DNA from 3 places in the Streptomyces sp. NPDC100445 genome. Region 3 is predicted to be linked to each of the others. Evidence: predicted binding sites of a transcription regulator. Region 3 holds the regulator's gene; each other region holds the start of a gene.
What was found. Region 3 encodes HrcA, which represses chaperone genes, less so after heat shock. Its sites were predicted from a motif close to TTNGCACTCNGNNNNNCNGAGTGCNAA; they were not measured.

Region 1 (3,272 bases), on a different contig from region 3:
CCTTCGGTTTCACCACCCTGTCCTGCTCCTCCACGGGCAACCTGGCCGGCGCGGTCGGCGCCGCCGCCGCCCGGGCCGGCCTGCGCTCCTGCGTGTTCATCCCGCACGACCTGGAACAGGCCAAGGTCGTCATGGCCGCCGTCTACGGCGGTGAGCTGGTCGGCATCGAGGGCAACTACGACGACGTGAACCGCTTCTGCTCCGAGCTGATCGGCGACTCGGCCGGCGAGGGCTGGGGCTTCGTCAACGTCAACCTGCGGCCGTACTACGCGGAGGGCTCCAAGACCCTCGCGTACGAGATCTGCGAGCAGCTCGGCTGGCGGCTGCCGGACCAGATCGTGGTCCCGATCGCCTCCGGCTCCCAGCTCACGAAGATCGACAAGGGGCTCCGGGAGCTGATCGCGCTCGGACTGGTCGAGGACCGGCCGTACCGCATCTTCGGCGCCCAGGCCGAGGGCTGTTCGCCGGTGTCCGCCGCCTTCAAGGCCGGGCACGACGTCGTACGCCCGCAGAAGCCGGACACCATCGCCAAGTCGCTCGCCATCGGCAACCCGGCCGACGGCCCGTACGTCCTGGACATCGCGCGCCGCACCGGCGGTGCCGTGGAGGACGTCACCGACGAGCAGATCGTGGACGCGATCCGGCTGCTGGCGCGGACCGAGGGCATCTTCGCGGAGACCGCCGGCGGCGTCACCGTGGGCGTCACCCGCAAGCTGATCGAGAACGGCGTGCTGGACCCGGCGAAGACCACCGTCGTCCTCAACACCGGCGACGGCCTGAAGACCCTGGACGCGGTGGCCGGGACCGGCCTCACCGCCACCATCCGCCCGACCCTGGACTCCTTCCGAGAGGCTGGCCTCGCATGAGCGTGACCGTTCGCATCCCCACCATCCTGCGCACCTACACCGGCGGCTCGGCCGAGGTCGCCGCCGAGGGCACGACCCTCGCCGAGGTCATCGCCGACCTGGAGAAGAACCACGCGGGGATCGCCGCCCGGGTCCTGGACGACCAGGGGAAGCTGCGGCGGTTCGTCAACGTGTACGTGAACGACGACGACGTCCGCTTCGAACAGGGCCTCCAGACCGCCACGCCGGACGGTGCCGGCGTCTCGATCATTCCGGCGGTCGCCGGCGGCTGAACCGCCGCATCATTACCTTCGGTAACGCCGGTTACGCGTCGTTCATGACATTGCCCTCTCCGTAAGAGAAGCGGAGGGGGCAATTCTGTGTGATTGAGCGCGGTAGAGTTGGGGAACACGGTCGCCGTCCACGGGTCGGCCTTCCGGGATTCCGTTCCGCGCGCCCGACTAGAAACAGCCAAAGTGCTGGGGTGTTCCGCGGCTTTTGTTCCCTTCGTGGGGCCCGACTTGCCCTGAAGTCGGATGAATTCTCGCCACATTCCGGACCGCTCGCGTCCAGATTTCTCGTCCGATTGACCTGTTGCAGACGGCAGTTGGACAGATACATTCAGCCGCGGTCGACGCGTTCCGGCGCACGCCCCCGGCTGAATGGGGGTGAGGTCTGACCCGGGTCCGCGAAGTGCGGATCTGTGCAAGGGCCAGTAATAGGGGAGTTAGGCATGGCTCAGGGCACCGTCAAGTGGTTCAACGCGGAGAAGGGGTACGGCTTCATCGCGGTCGACGGTGGTGCGGACGTCTTCGTCCATTACAGCGCCATTCAGATGGACGGCTACCGCACCCTGGAAGAGGGCCAGCGGGTGGAGTTCGAGATCTCGCAGGGCCAGAAGGGCCCGCAGGCCGACATGGTTCGCCTCAGCGCCTGAACGTCTCTCACGGCGAAGGGCCCGCACCGGCACAGGGTGCGGGCCCTTCGCCGTGCCCGGAGCCGTGTTCGCGTGGGGCTGACGGAGGGCTCGTACCCCCCGAGGCGCTTGCACTCGACCATGCCGAGTGCTAATCATTGCGTTAGCACTCTGAAGGTGAGAGTGACAACGAAGGACCGGGTCGGTGAGGCCCGCAGGCCAAGTGGGGCAAGGAACCACGCGGCCGGCGAGCCGTCCGTCGCGGGCGCGGGCGCGGTCCGAAGGAATCACCCCCAGTCCTGGAGGGACCACTTCACATGGCCAAGATCATCGCGTTCGACGAGGAGGCGCGGCGCGGCCTCGAGCGCGGCATGAACCAGCTCGCGGACGCCGTGAAGGTGACGCTCGGCCCCAAGGGCCGCAACGTCGTCCTCGAGAAGAAGTGGGGCGCCCCCACGATCACCAACGATGGTGTATCCATCGCCAAGGAGATCGAGCTCGAGGACCCGTACGAGAAGATCGGCGCCGAGCTGGTCAAGGAAGTCGCCAAGAAGACGGACGACGTCGCCGGTGACGGTACGACGACCGCGACCGTTCTCGCCCAGGCCCTGGTCAAGGAAGGCCTGCGCAACGTCGCCGCCGGCGCCAACCCCATGGCCCTGAAGCGCGGCATCGAGAAGGCCGTCGAGGCCGTCTCCGCCGCCCTGCTGGAGCAGGCGAAGGACGTCGAGACCAAGGAGCAGATCGCCTCCACCGCGTCCATCTCCGCCGCCGACACCCAGATCGGCGAGCTCATCGCCGAGGCCATGGACAAGGTCGGCAAGGAAGGCGTCATCACCGTCGAGGAGAGCAACACCTTCGGTCTGGAGCTCGAGCTCACCGAGGGCATGCGCTTCGACAAGGGCTACATCTCCGCCTACTTCGCGACCGACATGGAGCGCATGGAGTCGGTGCTCGAGGACCCCTACATCCTCATCGCCAACTCCAAGATCTCCTCGGTCAAGGACCTGCTCCCGCTCCTGGAGAAGGTCATGCAGTCGGGCAAGCCGCTGCTGATCATCGCCGAGGACGTCGAGGGCGAGGCCCTGTCGACCCTGGTCGTCAACAAGATCCGCGGCACCTTCAAGTCCGTCGCCGTCAAGGCCCCGGGCTTCGGCGACCGCCGCAAGGCCATGCTCGGCGACATCGCCATCCTCACGGGCGGCGAGGTCATCTCCGAGGAGGTCGGCCTCAAGCTGGAGAACGCGACCCTGGACCTCCTGGGCCGCGCCCGCAAGGTCGTCATCACCAAGGACGAGACCACCATCGTCGACGGCTCGGGCTCCTCCGAGCAGGTCAACGGCCGGGTCAACCAGATCCGTGCCGAGATCGAGAACAGCGACTCGGACTACGACCGCGAGAAGCTCCAGGAGCGCCTGGCGAAGCTCGCCGGCGGTGTCGCGGTCATCAAGGCCGGTGCCGCCACCGAGGTGGAGCTCAAGGAGCGCAAGCACCGCATCGAGGACGCCGTC
Region 2 (3,272 bases), on a different contig from region 3:
TCCCGCCCACACGTCGGACCCCCGGGCCGGGCAGGCCGGCGCACAGGCCCGCCGGACCGCCGAACACGCCCGGCTGGCCGCCGCCGCCCGCCGCTGGGGCCTGGCCCGCACCCCGCTCCCGACCCCGGCCCCGCCCGCGAAGAAACCCGAGATCACCGCCCGTGACGGTTTCGAGGTCGACGGGCAGGAGGAGGACCGGCTCCCCCCGGTCTTCACCACCGTCCCCACCCGGCAGAAGGTCGTCTTCCTCACCATCGACGACGGCGCGGAGAAGGACCCCGCGTTCCTGCGCATGATGAGCGAGCTGAAGATCCCGTACTCGGCCTTCCTCAGCAACTACCTCGTCAAGGAGGACTACGGCTACTTCCGCCGGATGAAGGCCCTGGGCGTGACCCTCAACAACCACACCCTGACCCATCCCTATCTGCCGGGGCTCTCCTACGACGAGCAGAAGCACGAGATCTGCGGCATGCAGGACATCATGAAGCGGGAGTTCGGCAGGGCGCCCACCGTCTTCCGGCCGCCGTACGGCAACTACAACGGCGACACCCTGCGCGCCGCCAAGTCCTGCGGGATCCGCTACGCGCCCATCTGGGACGAAGAGGTCTTCGTGGACCACTGGGAGTACCGCGAGTGGGACCGCAGCCTGCACCCCGGTGACATCGTCCTCACCCACTTCCGGGGCCGGGACGAGTGGAACGGCACGATGGTGGACGACATGCGCCGCTTCCTGGACAAGGTCACGCGCGAGGGCTACGCCGTGGCCCGCCTGGAGGACTACCTGTGAGGCGGCGGGGCCCGGCCGCGGTACTCGCCGCGGCCCTGCTCCTGGCGGGCTGCGCCCCGTCCGTCGACCCCATCGAGCGGCTCGGCAAGAAGGCCGCCGAAGGCGTGCGCCCGCACGGCCCGGCCCCCGACCGCGGCTACCGCCGCTGGGGGCTGGCCGAACCGCTCGCCCGCGCCCCGCTGCACCCCGTCCGGCCGGTCTCCACGCACCCCGGGGCGCACGGCCTGCCCCCGGTGGTCGACCACGTCACCACCCGCGACCGGGTCGTCTTCCTCACCTACGACGACGGCGCCGAACAGGACCCCCGCTTCGTCGACATGGTCCGCGAACTGCGGCTCCCGGTCAGCATGTTCCTCACCGACAGCGTCGCCGGCCCCGGTTACGGCCACTTCGCCCGCCTGCGCGCCCTCGGCGCGGGCGTGGAGAACCACACCCTCGACCACCGGGCGTCGGCCGGCACGCCGTACGCCGCCCAGCGCGCCGAGATCTGTGGCCAGCAGCACCGGCTCCACGCCCGCCTCGGCGTCCGCCCGCGCCTGTTCCGGCCGCCGTACGGCTCCTACGACACCACCACCCTGCGCGCGGCGGCGGACTGCGGCATCACCGCGGTCGTCCGGTGGCGCGCCGCCCTCACCCCGGCCGGCCTCGTCTACACCCACGGCCCGCGCCGACTGCGCGCCGGCGACATCGTCCTGGTGGGCCCGGACGAGTCGCCGGGCCCACCCCTGCGCGAACGCACGGCGCGGGTGCTGCGCACGGCGCAGGAAGGCGGCCTGACCGCCGGACGCCTGGAGGACTACCTCTAGGGCCTCTCGTTCGGATCCTGCCGGGCTCGCGCCCTGGCACCGCGCCTCGCCGCGTCGTCGTCGGTTGCCGTGGCTCCGCCATGACGCCCTCCTCCGCCTTGCGGTCCACGGCACCGGACCCCGCTCCCTGATCCGGCCCGATCCGAACGAAAGACCCTGGCCCGGCTGCCCGCGCGGGAGGCCCCGGAACCCCCGAATCGGAGCGACGCGCCGCGCGCATTGGCACTCCGCTTGACCGAGTGCTAATCGCGGTCATAGTCTCGGCCCTGGCACTCGGCAGTAGAGAGTGCCAACAAAGCGACGGGCAGATCCGGCACCCGCGACGACGGATCGACCTGGTCGCCACCTCAGACAGTCAACCCCGAGATCTCCGAAGGGGGAGGTCGGATCGTGACGACCACCAGCTCCAAGGTTGCCATCAAGCCGCTCGAGGACCGCATCGTGGTCCAGCCGCTCGACGCCGAGCAGACCACTGCCTCTGGCCTGGTCATCCCGGACACCGCGAAGGAGAAGCCCCAGGAGGGCGCCGTCCTCGCCGTGGGCCCGGGCCGGTTCGAGAACGGCGAGCGCCTGCCGCTCGACGTCAAGGTCGGTGACGTCGTCCTCTACAGCAAGTACGGCGGCACCGAGGTGAAGTACAACGGCGACGAGTACCTCGTCCTCTCGGCCCGCGACGTTCTCGCGATCATCGAGAAGTAATCACCTCAAGCACTTCGCTGCTCTGAGCTGCGCCCCTGGTCCCCGCGAATCGACAAGAAGCCGGGCGCCCGGGGCGCAGTCTCTTTTCACCCACTGATTTCGGAGAGGGCTCCCGCTGTCATGGCGAAGATCCTGAAGTTCGACGAGGACGCCCGTCGCGCCCTTGAGCGCGGCGTCAACAAGCTTGCCGACACGGTGAAGGTGACGATCGGCCCCCGCGGCCGCAACGTCGTCATCGACAAGAAGTTCGGCGCCCCCACCATCACCAACGACGGTGTCACGATCGCCCGCGAGGTCGAGATCGAGGACCCGTTCGAGAACCTCGGCGCCCAGCTGGTGAAGGAGGTGGCGACCAAGACCAACGACATCGCGGGTGACGGCACCACCACCGCCACCGTGCTCGCCCAGGCCCTGGTGCGCGAAGGCCTGAGGAACGTCGCCGCCGGCGCCTCCCCGGCCGCCCTGAAGAAGGGCATCGACGCCGCCGTCAAGGCGATCTCCGAGGAGCTGCTCGCCACGGCGCGCCCGATCGACGAGAAGTCCGACATCGCCGCCGTCGCCGGGCTGTCCGCCCAGGACAGCCAGGTCGGCGAGCTGATCGCCGAGGCGATGGACAAGGTCGGCAAGGACGGTGTCATCACCGTCGAGGAGTCCAACACCTTCGGTCTGGAGCTGGACTTCACCGAGGGCATGGCCTTCGACAAGGGCTACCTGTCGCCGTACTTCGTGACGGACCAGGAGCGCATGGAGGCCGTCCTGGAGGACCCCTACGTCCTCATCCACCAGGGCAAGATCGCCGCCATCGCCGACCTGCTGCCGCTGCTGGAGAAGGTCATCCAGGCCGGTGCCTCCAAGCCGCTGCTGATCATCGCCGAGGACGTCGAGGGCGAGGCCCTGTCGACCCTGGTCGTCAACAAGATCCGCGGCACCTTCAACGCCGTCGCGGTGAAGGCCCCCGGCTTCGGCGACCGCCGCAAGGC
Region 3 (3,272 bases):
TGAACACGTTCACGCCGAAGGGCCGGCCGGTCAGTCCCCGCAGTTGCTTGATCTCCTGGTACATGCCGTCGGCCGTCTTGTAGCCGGCGGCGAGGAACCCGAGTCCGCCGGCCTCGCAGACGGAGGCGACGAGCTGCGGGACGGAGACCCCGCCCGCCATGGGGGCCTGCACGATCGGGTGGGGAAAGAGATCGGTCAGCGCGGAGGACATGAGCGCATGGTGTCATGTACTCCGGGCAAGTCCGAATCCGGGCTCGCACCGGCATACGCCCCCGGCACGAGCCGTTTCCGGGGGCCGGCCCCCGCGGTTCCCGGCCCCTTCCGGACCGGCTCCGGCCCCCCGCCGACCGTCCGTCTCAACGGCCGTTGAACGCGTCCTTCAGCCGGGAGAACAGCCCCTGCTGCCCGGGCTGGAACTGGCCCTGCGGGCGCTCCTCGCCGCGCAGCTTCGCCAGCTCGCGCAGGACGCGTTCCTGTTCGGGGTCGAGCTTGGTCGGGGTCATCACCTCGACGTGGACGATCAGGTCGCCCCGGCCGCCGCCGCGCAGGTGGGTCACGCCCCGGTCGTGCAGCGGGATCGACTGGCCGGACTGGGTGCCGGGCCGGATGTCGACCTCCTCCATGCCGTCCAGCGTCTCCAGCGGCACCTTCGTGCCCAGGGCCGCCGCCGTCATCGGCACGGTGACCGTGCAGTGCAGGTCGTCCCCGCGCCGCTGGAACATCGCGTGCGGCAGCTCGTGGATCTCGACGTACAGGTCACCGGCCGGACCGCCGCCGGGACCGACCTCGCCCTCACCGGCGAGCTGGATCCGCGTGCCGTTGTCCACACCGGCCGGGATCTTCACGGTGAGCGTGCGGCGCGAGCGGACCCGGCCGTCACCGGCGCACTCCGGGCACGGGGTGGGGACCACCGTGCCGAAGCCCTGGCACTGGGGGCAGGGCCGGGAGGTCATGACCTGACCCAGGAAGGACCGGGTGACCTGCGACACCTCGCCGCGGCCGCGGCACATGTCACACGTCTGCGCGGACGTGCCCGGGGCCGCGCCCTCACCGCTGCACGTGTTGCACACGACGGCGGTGTCGACCTGGATGTCCTTGGTCGTCCCGAAGGCCGCCTCGTCCAGCTCGATCTCGATGCGGATCATGGCGTCCTGGCCGCGCCGGGTGCGCGAGCGGGGCCCGCGCTGCGACGCCGTACCGAAGAACGCGTCCATGATGTCGGAGAAGTTGCCGAAGCCGCCGGCGCCGAAACCGCCCGCGCCGCCGCCCGACTGGGAGAGCGGGTCGCCGCCGAGGTCGTAGACCTGCTTCTTCTGCGGGTCCGACAGCACCTCGTAGGCGGCGTTGATCTCCTTGAACCGCTCCTGGGTCTTCGGATCGGGGTTGACGTCCGGGTGCAGCTCGCGAGCGAGCCGACGGAACGCCTTCTTGATCTCATCCTGCGACGCGTCGCGGCGCACGCCGAGAACGGCGTAGTAGTCCGTGGCCACTTACGACTCCGCCAGGATCTGTCCGACGTACCGTGCCACTGCGCGTACCGCTCCCATCGTTCCCGGGTAGTCCATGCGGGTCGGTCCGACCACGCCGAGCTTGGCGACTGCCTCGCCGCCCGAACCGTAGCCCACCGACACCACGGAGGTGGAGTTGAGTCCTTCATGGGCGTTCTCGTGGCCGATGCGCACGGTAACGCCGGGTTCCTTCGCCTCGCCCAGGAGCTTGAGGAGCACGACCTGCTCCTCCAGGGCCTCCAGGACGGGCCGGATCGTGAGGGGGAAGTCGTGCCCGAAGCGGGTGAGATTGGCGGTACCGCCGATCATCAGCCGCTCCTCGTTCTCCTCGACGAGTGTCTCCAGAAGGGTGGAGAGCACCGTGGAGACCGTACCCCGGTCCTCGTGGTCGAAGGCGTCCGGCAGGTCCTCGACCAGTTTCGGCACGTCCGCGAAGCGGCGGCCCGCGACCCGGCTGTTCAGCCGCGCCCGCAGATCCGCCAGGGACGCCTCGCCGAACGGCGCCGGGCAGTCGACCATCCGCTGCTCGACCCGGCCGGTGTCCGTGATCAGCACCAGCATCACACGGGCGGGAGCCAGCGACAGCAGCTCCACGTGCCGGACCGTGGACCGGGTCAGCGAGGGGTACTGCACGACGGCGACCTGCCGGGTGAGCTGCGCCAGCAGCCGGACCGTGCGCGCCACGACGTCGTCGAGGTCGACGGCGCCCTCCAGGAAGTTCTGGATGGCGCGCCGCTCCGGCCCGGTCATCGGCTTCACGCCGGCCAGCTTGTCCACGAACAGGCGGTAGCCCTTGTCGGTGGGGATGCGCCCCGCGCTGGTGTGCGGCTGGGCGATGTACCCCTCGTCCTCCAGGGCCGCCATGTCGTTGCGGACGGTCGCCGGGGAGACACCCAGGTTGTGTCGCTCGGTGAGCGCCTTGGAGCCCACCGGCTCCTCGGTGCCGACATAGTCCTGGACGATGGCGCGCAGCACCTGAAGCCTGCGTTCACTCAGCATCCGCGCGCACCTCCAGCACGTCGTCCCTCGTCCGTTCGTCCGTCCGGGCCGGCCGCCTGGCACTCCGGCCGTGCGAGTGCCAGCCACTCCCGGCCCAGTGTACGGCCGTCGGGTACGCACGGGGCAAGGTCGGGCCCGCGTTACCGGCTCGTAGCGCTAGCGTCGCCGGTATGACGGTGACTTGGGAAGACCTGGGCTGGGAACGGTTGGCCGCCGGGGTGGGGCGGTGCCGGCTGCCCGGCTGGGACTGCACCTCCGGCCTGGTCCTGGGCGCGGGCACGGCACTGGTGGTGGACGCGGGTTCCAGCCTCTCCGAGGGGGCGCGGCTGCGGTCCCGGGCCGAGGCGCTGTCCGGCGGCCGTGTGACCCATCTCGCGCTCACCCATCCCCATTTCGACCACGTCCTCGGGGCGTCCGCGTTCGCCGGCGCCGAGACCTACGCGGCCGTGGGCGTGGACGCCGTCCTGTCCCACGGCCGCGAGGAGCTGCGCCTGGACGCGCTCCGCAACGGCCTGCCGTCCGCCGACGCCGACGAGGCGGTCGACGCGCTGGTGCCGCCCGCCCACCCGGTGTCCGGCGAGTGGACGCTCGACCTCGGCGGCGGCCAGCAGGTGCTGCTGGCGAACGTGGGCCCCGGCCACACCGGGCACGACCTCGCCGTGCTCGTTCCCGGTGAGGTCGAGGTGGTGTTCTGCGGCGACCTGGTGGAGGAGTCCGGGGAGCCGCAGGCGGGCCCGGACGCGGTCCCGTCGCACTGGCCGGCCG

Region 1: groL (chaperonin GroEL) is a predicted target of HrcA. The motif match lies at 1,890-1,916, and genes of this name have one in related genera.
Region 2: groES (co-chaperone GroES) is a predicted target of HrcA. The motif match lies at 1,813-1,839, and genes of this name have one in related genera.

What each region holds. Positions count from the first base shown of each region.
Region 1 is NZ_JBIVZV010000005.1:140,721-143,992, forward strand. Features, by position in the region: gene thrC (threonine synthase) at 1-866, shown strand, start outside; gene ACIQVT_RS14765 (MoaD/ThiS family protein) at 863-1,138, shown strand; gene ACIQVT_RS14770 (cold-shock protein) at 1,579-1,782, shown strand; gene groL (chaperonin GroEL) at 2,079-3,272, shown strand, end outside.
Region 2 is NZ_JBIVZV010000013.1:87,256-90,527, reverse strand. Features, by position in the region: gene ACIQVT_RS27720 (polysaccharide deacetylase family protein) at 1-787, shown strand, start outside; gene ACIQVT_RS27715 (polysaccharide deacetylase family protein) at 784-1,593, shown strand; gene groES (co-chaperone GroES) at 1,984-2,292, shown strand; gene groL (chaperonin GroEL) at 2,413-3,272, shown strand, end outside.
Region 3 is NZ_JBIVZV010000002.1:173,518-176,789, reverse strand. Features, by position in the region: gene ACIQVT_RS06145 (nitronate monooxygenase) at 1-211, opposite strand, end outside; gene dnaJ (molecular chaperone DnaJ) at 357-1,490, opposite strand; gene hrcA (heat-inducible transcriptional repressor HrcA) at 1,491-2,507, opposite strand; gene ACIQVT_RS06130 (MBL fold metallo-hydrolase) at 2,678-3,272, shown strand, end outside.